Regions from separate parts of the Ruminococcus sp. AM26-12LB genome, predicted to be linked through region 2. Evidence: predicted binding sites of a transcription regulator. Region 2 holds the regulator's gene; the other holds the start of a gene.
What was found. Region 2 encodes HrcA, which represses chaperone genes, less so after heat shock. Its sites were predicted from a motif close to TGTTAGCACTCNNNNNNNNNGAGTGCTAACA; they were not measured.

Region 1 (5,714 bases), on a different contig from region 2:
AGCTGTTCACAGATCACCGGAACATACTCTGATCCCTGATTTTCTGCTATAAATCTTACAAGAGGATGATTTGCGTTCAGTACAAGTACTTCCTGACCACCGAACATATTCGGATCCATTCCGTACATATTGTACATTTTCATCATATCCTGCATACGGCGGCTCTCCTCAGGAAGAGTGATCATCGCTGCAGTTCCCTCATTTTTCAGCTTCTCTACTTTTACTTCAAGTTTATCCTTGCCAAGATTCTTACGGAACACCTCAGTAAGTGTCTTGACTGTTGTTTCATCCGCTTCTCCGTCTTCACGAAGCTCTTCTGTCAGATCTGCATCAATTCTCTTGAACTGGATCGTCTGATCCTGCTGTTCAAGATGGGAAATAAACTGTGAATCGATCACATGCTTCAGCAGTACAGCATCTTTACCCGCTTCACGGAACATATTAATGTACTGGCTCTGCTGTACCTCATCGGTCACATAATAGATCACCGTTTTTTCCGGTTCCTCATTCTGGGAGCCTTCAGAAGCTTTCTCCTCTGCCTTCTCCTCTTCAGCTGCTTTTGTTTCTTCTTTTTTATTTTCCTCAATGCAGTCTTTCAGGGTAAGATATTTGCCGTCCAAATTCTTAAAGAGGATATAATCGTTCATCTTCTCACCAAATTTCGCATCCTTGATGCATCCAAATTTGATAAACGGGCTGATATCATCCCAGTACTTCTCATAAGACTCTCTGTCTGTCTTGCACATTCCGGTGAGCTTATCTGCTACTTTCTTGGTGATGTATTCAGAAATCTTTTTCACAAAACCATCATTCTGCAGTGCAGAACGGGAAACATTCAGTGGAAGATCCGGGCAGTCGATCACACCTTTCAGAAGAAGAAGGAATTCCGGGATCACCTCTTTGATGTTATCTGCAATAAATACCTGATTATTATAAAGCTTGATGGTTCCCTCAATGGAATCATACTCTGTCCTGATCTTCGGGAAATACAGGATACCCTTCAGATTGAACGGATAGTCCATGTTCAGATGGATCCAGAACAGCGGCTCCTTATAATCCATAAATACCTTACGGTAAAATTCTTTATACTCTTCATCCGTGCACTCATTTGGGTGTTTCATCCAGAGCGGCTGTGTATCGCTTAAAGATACCGGCCTTTTATTGATCTTTACTTTATCTTTGGCAGGAGAAACTTCCACAACTTCTTTCTCGCCTTTATCATTCTCCTTTTCCTCTGTCTTGGCATCCTCATGGATATGCTCAACTACCACATCATCTTCACGGAGATCTGCCTCATCGATGGTTTCATACTCCTGTTCAGCATTTGCTTTGGAAAGATAGATATTTACCGGCATGAAAGAACAGTATTTCTCGATAACCTCTCTCATACGATATTCATTGGCAAACTCCAGGCTTTCCTCATTGAGGAAAAGAGTGATCTCTGTTCCCGGTTCTGTTTTGTTTCCGTCTGCCATCTCATACTCCGTACCACCGTCACAGGTCCAATGTACCGGTGTGGAACCCTCCTTGTAAGAGAGAGTATCAATATGAACTTCATCTGCAACCATAAATGCAGAATAAAATCCAAGTCCGAAATGACCGATCATCTGATCATCCGTTGTTTTATCCTTATATTTCTCAAGAAACTCTGTGGCACCGGAAAAAGCGATCTGTGTGATATATTCCTCTACTTCATCTGCTGTCATACCAATACCGTTATCGATAAACTTCAAAGTTTTCTGATCCGGATCAACGATAACATTTACAGCCGGTTTGTAACCTTCCGGAAATGTATAATCTCCCATAACTTCCAGCTTTCTCAGTTTGGTGATCGCATCGCATCCGTTGGAGATCATCTCTCTTACAAAAATATCATGGTCGGAATATAACCATTTCTTGATAATCGGAAAAATATTTTCACTGTTGATTGATAAACTGCCATGTTTTGCTGACATATATGTCACTCTCCTTTTGTTTTTATTTTTATTTCTGATGTTCCGACAGAGCCGGAAACCTGTTGTTTTTTCAATAAATATATACTAATACGACTTTTTACAAAAGTCAAGAAAAATTTAGCACTCATCATTATAGAGTGCTAGTAACAGCATGTAAAACGGATCTCTATGTGCAAAAAAATCCCTCCGTACATTTTTTGTACGGAGGGTGCTGTAAAACTATCTTCTACATTCTGTTCTTATTTTTTCTTTCTACGATATACAAGGATTCCTCCAATACATACCACAGCCACGATCAAAATGATCACAAATGTCATGATCGGTGTACTGTCTCCCGTCTGCACTGCAGATTTCTGATTTGTCTGTGTCACTGCCGGACTCGGAGTCGCAGTAAGAACTGCTGCCTGTGATACCGTAAAAGTAACCGTACTTTCTGACTGTGTACCGGTATCCTTCCAGCTGGAGCCGTCGTATTTCTGCTGTCCAAAGGTAACTTTCAGAGTATATTTTCCCGGCTTGCTGACACGGAATGTTGCAGTATAAGGCTCTCCATCCCAGGTACGGGTCTCTGTGATCTTCCAGCTCTTCGGCTGATATCTGGTATCTCCCTTACGCGGGTTTGTATTATCCATCCCTGCACCAGATGCTGTAAAGGTGATCTTTGTATTGGTATCATACTTGCCATTGGAATCAATGCCTGTGATCTTATTGTCCGATGCAGCGGCTTCCGTGCCCTGATATCCATTTACTGTAATACTTACTGCGATCACTGTACTGATCTTGTTGGGATTCTTAACCCCCTCCGGAAGAATGACGGTACCTTTTACGTTAAATATCTGACGTTCTGCAGAAGACGGATCATAGGAAGATCCCTTAACATCCCATTTAACAGATGCCTTCTGCTCTCCCTTTGTTGTAGTGATCTTTACTGTTCCCGGAAGCTTCAGGGCTTTCTGGGTTTTCTGGGTTCCATTGGGTAGATCTTTGATATCGGATGGCTTTTTGATGCCTGTAAGGTTATTCGCCTTCTTACCGTTATCTGTTTTTTTCTTTGTAACGCTGAAATGGACATTTACATAAGCTTCCACATTTGCATCATTGGCGATCACAATGTCTTCCAGATATTCCCCCTGTGAAAGTCCGCTGACCGGCTGTACGCTAAAGGTTGCATTATCTCCTGCTTCCAGCTCTGTGGCGGAAAGTGTACCAATTGTATATGCATTTGATGAAGGCTGTTTCAGAACGATCTTTGTATTTCCGGTGTTGGTAACTGTAACTTTCTTCGCATCAGGAAGTTCCTTATAGCCTTCCTCTTTGGTTCCAAACTCCAGACTATCTGTTACCGAAAGACCGGGATTGGGTTCCGGTTCCGGCTCCGAAACTGTAAATTCCAGCCGGACTTCAGCCAGTGTGTTTCCGGTATTCTGATCTGTCACAGAAATCGTATCGCTGTGATCTCCGACCTGAAGATCGGTCTTGGGCTGTACGGTAAAGGTTGCCGCCTTATCTCCGGGATTGAGCACTTCCGCAGAAGGCTCTCCCACCTCATAATCCTCCGGAGCAGAAAGCTGGATCCGGATAGCCTCTGTACCTGTATTCTCTACGGTTACAGGCTGTGCATCCGGCGCAGTCTCATAGCCCTGTTCCAGTGTTCCAAACTTCAGAGGACCTTCCGGTTTCACTGTTGCAGTAACTGTTTTTGGTGTTTCTGTCTTTACCATAACCGAAGCCGTCACTGTAGCAGATGCTTCCGTGCTTTCATCAGAAGCAAATACAAGCTCTTCCACGTATGGATCATCTTTTGCAGAGAGTCCAAGCTTAGGCTGTACGGTAAAGGTCTGCTCTCCTCCCTGCGCCAACTGGATATTTCCGCTACTCTCCACTTCACTGACCGGCGCAATATCAAAAAACTTCGACTCAGGCTGTACTAACGTCACAGCTTCTGTACCTTCGTTTTTGATCGTGACTGTACTTGTTGTTTCTACCTTTTCATAACCGGCAGTCAGATCATCAAAAGGCAGTTCTGTCGGATCCGCAATTAGCTTGTATATTTTTTCCGCTGCAGGGTCCGATGTTTCCCCGGGATCTGTCTGCTCATTATTTTCATGATCTTCGGCTTTTTTATTTTCCGGTTCTTTTACTGTAAAGTCCGCTTCAAAGAAGACATCGGCACCTTCTTCTGTCTGATACGTGATCAGATCTTTGTATTCTCCAGCCTTCAGACCTTCTCGTGGTTTTACCCACACAGTAACACTTTCACCACTCTTTAATGGCGCATCATTAATATCTGCAGCCATGAAATTCTCCGGGGCGATTTCTTTAAAATTAAGATCTCCGGTTCCGGAATTTGTGATAGTAACCATCTGTGCTTCCGGAATTTCCGTATATCCCTCTTCCACGGAACCAAAATCCAGAATTCCACTTCCATCTTCCGTGTATGCAGATGCCGAATATGTCGGTTCCTCATTTTTTTCGGAAGCGTCTGCTGCTGTATCTGCGGAATCCGGTGTCTCTGTCTGACTATCTCCGGATGTATCTGCCTCATCGGCATTCTGAGGCCCTGACTGTTCTCCGTTTACTTCTATAACAGAGTTTTCAGCAGGCTCCTGGGTATCTGCAGGTTCCTGTACATCTGTATTCTCCTGCACATCCGCAGACTCCGTTTCTTCTGCCGGCTCTATGGTTTCCTCAGGCTGAGCACTATCAGGCTCCTCTGACGTTCCAGCTTCTGTATCCGGCGTGTTCTCTGAAGACTCCGAAGCTTCACTTTCCTCCGCATCCGGATCTTCTCCTGCTGCTTTGGCTTCTTCCTTTTTCTTTTCTGCCAGTGCTTTGGCTTCCTCCTCTGTTTCGGAAACCTCCTGGGTCGTCACCGTAAGCTCACCACTGACTCCCGTCTCTTCTTTTCCGGTGATCTTCAGAACGATCGGAATACCCAGATCTTTTTCATCGATTTTATAAGTCTTGTCAGTTCCTACCTCTGTAAGAAGGTCTCCGTCTTTTAATGACCAGGAAAAACTCACATTATCATCTGTGATCCCCTCCGGCTTGACCTTTGAGTAATCTGCACTTAAGGTAGACCCGATCGCAAGTGTTCCTTTGACCTTCAGCTTTCCATCAAGATTTCCAGATGGAGCTGCAGTGGCAAATACCATCGATGGAAGCAGCGTTACCATCATAAGCACAGCCATGACGACTGCCAGCACTCTGCTTTTTTTCATATCCCATCCTCCTTTACATCATTTTATTTTCCCCACATTTACCCTTTCTACGCAGGGCTTTCTTTTTGCTGATGCAAGTTTATCATATTTAATTTTCAGAGGTGTAATCCCTGCTTTCCGTCAGCCTTCTACGATCATATATTTTCCGTCCGGGAGTTTAAATACTTCGCTTTCTTCTTCCAGCTCCTTCAGGGAAATCCCCTCCACATCTGCGCCCATTCCATCCAGATATTTTTTAACATCCTTCAGGGAATCCAGCACAACTGCCATGCAATCCTCGAGAAATTCCTCTGCCTCCTCAAAATCCTCTGCTACCGGCTCATCAAAAAGCTGACCCTGTTTTTCCAGAAATGTCTGGACATATTCTTTCTTGTACATATTAAAGTACCTCCTTTATATCTCCGCCCGCCGCGATCAGTCTGCGAAGTACTGGTTCCACCTTCTCTGTCTCGTAGAAAGCCGCCGCCTTTACCCCTGGCTTCGCATGCTTCATGGCAAAGCTGTATTTTACAGATTTCATCATTTCAATATCATTGTA
Region 2 (5,714 bases):
TTTGAAGAGGATCTTCGCGTTACGATTCAGCAGATAGGCGTCGGATACCGTGGCCTGTTTGAACGACAGGATGATGTGGCAAGTGTAGCGTACTGGTATCAGACACTTCCTCATGCACCGTTCCAGCCGTTGATGTCAAAAGAGGATAGATGGCCCAGATAAAAAGGGTGGTAGAGATTGAAAAAACAGGTATTTTGCGGGGTATTTGCCCTGGCTCTGGCAGTGACAGGATGTGGAGTCCAGAAGAAGGAGGCTGCATCTGATATTGTGCCGGAGAACAGACAGGAACTGACGATCCTTCATGTGGATGCAGGCACAGAAGGCTTTGATTCTTTTATCAGCCAGGCGGAAAAAGATCTTGGAATAAAGATCCATATTGAAAAATGTCCGGCCAATGCGGACAATCGCCAGGCCAAAATAGCAACTCTTCTGACATCAGGAGATGATTCTGTTGATCTGATCACAGTAAATGATGAGATGATATCCGAATTTAAACATAAGGGATTTCTTCTTCCGCTGGAAGATACGGTTATGACAGAGGAGACAGCGGCGAATTTTCTGCAGGAATACCTGAAAGAAATATGCATGTCAGACGGACATATTTTTTCGGTACCGTTCAGGATGGATATCATGGCATTCTGGGTGAACCAGGAATTGCTGGATCAGGCTGGTCTGGACAGACTCTCCTGTCTCAGTGATCTTGAGATCCTTCAGAAAAAGCTTCAGAATACGGGAAAATATGCATATGGGGATGCATGGGAGATTTCTTACATATATAATAGTATCAGCGAGTATGTCGATTTTTTCGGAGGAGATTATACAGACTGGACGGATCCGAAAACAAGAGAAGCGGCAGAATATATGAAGCGAATGCTGGATACAGGGATGATATCAGAGGAGAATCTGATCGACCAGCATGACCAGCTGAATGAAAAATTTATAAACGGCCAGTATGGATGTATGTTTATGTATACCGGTGTGTTGAGTACTTTTCAGAATGCAGGCGTGTATGGAAAAGATAAGATCCATATGGCACCATTTCCGGAATTTGACGAGAAGGTGACCAATATCGCAACCTGGCAGTATGTACTGAATAAAAATTCTGATCATAAAGAAGCAGCTCTGAAGTTCCTTCAGTATGTGTCCGGATATGAGGCCAGCAAAAATTACGGACAGCTGACAAAAATGTGTCCGGCAAGACTGGATGTGATCGAGGATAAGAATTTTGATCTGGATGGCATTGAAATGGTCCGGCAATATCTGAAAGATTATAAGCTGAAGGCAAGACCACTGTGTGCCGATTCCATAGAAGCTGTTTCGTCCATGGGAACGGAATTTCAGAAATATGTGCTGGGACAGAAAACAGAAGCGGAATTTTTTGCCGGGGCACAGAACTGCATAGACCAGTATTACAAAAAAGCATCGTACTGATGCTTTTTTTGTTTTGAAAAAATAAGAACTTTTTTTCAAAACATATTGACAAATATTTTACATGGTGATATCTTAAAGACTGTAGATGTTAGCACTCCACTAAAATGAGTGCTAACAGATATAAAAAAAGAATCAACATCCGTCAGGAAGAATAAAAAGGAAAGGAGATGGCTTCATGGAAGAGGTATTGAATGAGCGCAAGCAAAAAATCTTAAAAGCAATCATCAAGACCTATATGGAGACCGGAGAACCGGTTGGTTCCAGGACCATTTCCAAGTATGCGGATCTCAATGTAAGTTCCGCAACGATCCGAAATGAAATGTCAGACCTGACAGATATGGGCTATATCGTCCAGCCTCATACCTCAGCAGGAAGGATTCCTTCAGATAAGGGCTACAGACTTTACGTCAATGAGCTGATGAAGGAGAAGGAAGCGGAGGTCGCAGAGCTGCGAGATCTGATCATTGAGAAGACAGATAAGATGGATAAGGTGCTTAAGAAGGTTGCGAAGGTTCTTGCTTCCAATACCAACTATGCTACCATGGTTTCCGTTCCGCAGTACAGCGGCAACAAGGTCAAGTTCATCCAGCTGTCGAGGATGAGCGAGCTTCAGCTTGTGGCAGTGGTTGTCAGTGACAACAACACAGTCCGGAACCAGATCATCAATCTGGATGAGGAAATGGACGACCAGACGATCCTAAAACTGAATCTTCTTCTTAACACCAATCTCAATGGGATTCCAATCCAGGATATCAACCTTGGGATGATCGCCAGACTGAAGGAACAGGCAGGCAGCCACAGCGGTGTGGTGGCAACGGTTCTGGATGCAGTGGCAGCCACCATTCATGTGGAAGAGGAAGATATGGAGATCTATACTTCAGGTGCAACGAACATCTTCAAGTATCCGGAGCTTGCCGATAAAGAGAAGGCAACGGAGCTGATCTCCGCATTTGAGGAGAAGCATGAACTTGCCGATCTTGTAAAAGAACAGATGTCAGATGGAGAGAATACAGGAATCCAGGTTTACATCGGTGATGAGATGCCGATCCAGACCATGAAGGACTGCAGCATTGTAACTGCCAGATATGAACTGGGAGACGGAATGTACGGAACCATCGGGATCATCGGTCCCAAACGAATGGATTATGAGAATGTAGTGGACAGTCTGAAGGAACTGAAGAATCATCTGGATGACGTTTTGAAAAAGAAGAAAACTTAGAAAGGCGGTAGAAAAAAAGTGTCGGAGGAAACAAAGAAAACATCCGAAGAGCAGGAAGCGGAGAAGGAAATCCCCGTAACTGACGGAGATCAGGAAGAAGAAAACCTGACACCGGAGGGAGAAGATCTGCCGGAGGAAGAAAACAATACTCCAGGCGAAGAAGCTGCCTCAGAGGATAAAAAAGAAGAAAAATCAAAAACTTCCTTCTTCGGAAAGAAGAAAAAAGATAAATCTGAGCAGAAGGTGGAGGAACTTACCGATCGCCTGAAGCGTACCATGGCTGAATTTGATAATTTCCGTAAAAGAACGGAAAAAGAAAAATCCAGCATGTACATCATCGGAGCAAAAGAGATCGTTGAAAAGATCCTGCCGGTTGTGGATAACTTCGAAAGAGGTCTTGCACAGGCACAGGAAGGCGATGCTTTTGCAGATGGAATGAAAATGATCTACAAGCAGCTTACCACAACACTGGATGAGCTTGGTGTGAAGCCGATCGAAGCAGTGGGAAAGGAATTCAACCCGGATTTCCATAATGCAGTGATGCATGTGGAGGATGAAGAGGTTGGAGAGAACATCGTGGTGGAAGAATTCCAGAAGGGTTACACCTACAAGGATTTCGTAGTACGCCACAGTATGGTAAAGGTTGCGAACTAACTGACAACAAACTTTATTTTAACAGATACAGACTAAAACAGGAGGAAAAAATCATGGGAAAGATTATTGGTATTGACTTAGGTACAACAAACAGCTGTGTAGCCGTAATGGAAGGTGGACAGCCGACAGTTATCGCAAATACAGAAGGCGCAAGAACAACACCATCCGTTGTAGCATTCACAAAAACAGGAGAGCGTCTGGTAGGTGAGCCTGCAAAACGTCAGGCAGTTACAAATGCAGACAGAACGATCTCCTCTATCAAAAGAGAGATGGGTACCGATTACCGTGTAACCATCGATGACAAGAAATATTCTCCACAGGAGATCTCCGCAATGATCCTTCAGAAACTGAAAAAGGATGCAGAGGCATATCTTGGTGAGAAAGTAACAGAGGCAGTTATCACAGTTCCGGCTTACTTCAACGATGCTCAGCGTCAGGCTACCAAAGATGCAGGTAAGATCGCAGGTCTTGATGTAAAACGTATCATCAACGAGCCTACAGCAGCAGCTCTTGCATATGGTCTTGACAATGAGAAAGAGCAGAAGATCATGGTATACGACCTTGGCGGTGGTACATTTGATGTATCTGTGATCGAGATCGGTGATGGCGTTATCGAGGTTCTTTCCACAGCTGGTAATAACCGTCTTGGTGGAGATGACTTTGATAAGAAAGTTACAGATTACATGCTTTCCGAGTTCAAGAGAACAGAGGGCGTAGATCTTAGCAACGATAAGATGGCTCTTCAGAGACTGAAAGAGGCAGCTGAGAAAGCTAAGAAAGAGCTTTCTTCCGCAACAACAACAAACATCAACCTTCCGTTCATCACAGCTACAGCTGAGGGACCGAAGCATTTCGATATGAACCTTACAAGAGCTAAATTTGATGAGCTGACACATGACCTTGTAGAGATGACTGCTGAGCCGGTTCGTCGTGCACTGTCTGATGCAGGTATCACAGCTTCCGAGCTTGGCCAGGTACTTCTGGTTGGTGGTTCTTCCCGTATCCCGGCTGTACAGGATAAGGTAAGACAGTTAACTGGCAAAGAGCCAAGCAAGAACCTGAACCCGGATGAGTGTGTTGCACTTGGTGCTTCCGTACAGGGTGGTAAACTTGCAGGTGATGCAGGTGCCGGTGATATCCTTCTTCTGGATGTTACTCCGCTGTCTCTGTCCATTGAGACAATGGGTGGTATCGCAACTCGTCTGATCGAGAGAAATACTACAATTCCTACAAAGAAGAGCCAGATCTTCTCCACAGCAGCAGACAACCAGACAGCTGTAGATATCAACGTTGTACAGGGTGAGCGTCAGTTCGCAAAGGATAACAAATCCCTCGGCCAGTTCCGTCTGGATGGAATCCCGCCAGCACGTCGTGGTGTTCCGCAGATCGAGGTAACATTTGACATCGATGCCAACGGTATCGTTAATGTATCTGCTAAGGATCTTGGAACAGGTAAGGAGCAGCACATCACGATCACAGCTGGTTCTAACATGTCCGATTCCGATATCGACAAAGCTGTCAAAGAAGCAGCTGAGTTCGAGGCTCAGGATAAGAAACGTAAAGAGGCTATCGACACAAGAAACAATGCAGACTCCATGGTATTCCAGGTTGAGAATGCACTGAAAGAAGCTGGCGACAAGCTTGACGCAAACGATAAAGCAAGTGTTGAGGCTGACCTCAATGCACTGAAGGATCTTCTTGCACAGACAGCAAATGCACAGGAGCTTACTGATTCTCAGGTTGCAGACATCAAAGCTGCACAGGAGAAGATGATGGAGAGCGCTCAGAAGCTGTTCTCCAAGATGTATGAGCAGACTCAGGGAGCTCAGGGTCAGGCTGGTCCTGGACCGGATATGGGCAACATGGGCGGAAACTCTGGTGCTCAGGGCGGAAATGAAGCAGGATACGGCGATGATGTTGTAGATGCTGATTACAAGGAAGTCTAAGACAAGTAGGAAATAATTACAATGGCTGATAAAAGAGATTATTATGAAGTCTTAGGTGTGGATAAAAACGCCGATGACGCAACATTAAAAAAAGCATATCGTAAGCTGGCCAAGAAATATCACCCGGATGTAAATCCGGGTGATAAAGAGGCTGAAGCGAAATTCAAAGAGGCGACAGAGGCTTACTCCGTTTTAAGTGATGCCGACAAGAGAAGACAGTATGATCAGTTTGGTCATGCGGCATTTGAAAACGGCGGTGGAGGCGGAGCCGGCGGCTTTGGCGGATTTGACTTCAACGGCGCAGATATGGGAGACATCTTCGGAGATATCTTCGGAGACCTGTTCGGCGGCGGAGGCAGAGCCAGACGGGCCAACAACGGACCGATGAAGGGCGCCAACCTTCGTGCACGTGTGAACATTACTTTTGAGGAAGCGGTTTTCGGATGCGAGAAAGAGCTGGAGAT

Region 1: the regulator HrcA is predicted to act here: its motif matches at 2,071-2,101, upstream of htpG (molecular chaperone HtpG).

Annotation. Positions count from the first base shown of each region.
Region 1 covers NZ_QUJX01000002.1:22,508-28,221, forward strand. Annotated here, with positions in the region: gene htpG (molecular chaperone HtpG) at 1-1,955, opposite strand, end outside; gene DW694_RS17085 (LPXTG cell wall anchor domain-containing protein) at 2,195-5,176, opposite strand; gene DW694_RS01350 (hypothetical protein) at 5,297-5,554, opposite strand; gene DW694_RS01355 (Cof-type HAD-IIB family hydrolase) at 5,556-5,714, opposite strand, start outside.
Region 2 covers NZ_QUJX01000004.1:42,814-48,527, reverse strand. Annotated here, with positions in the region: gene DW694_RS03540 (glycoside hydrolase family 172 protein) at 1-162, shown strand, start outside; gene DW694_RS03535 (extracellular solute-binding protein) at 178-1,431, shown strand; gene hrcA (heat-inducible transcriptional repressor HrcA) at 1,607-2,650, shown strand; gene grpE (nucleotide exchange factor GrpE) at 2,669-3,304, shown strand; gene dnaK (molecular chaperone DnaK) at 3,358-5,250, shown strand; gene dnaJ (molecular chaperone DnaJ) at 5,272-5,714, shown strand, end outside.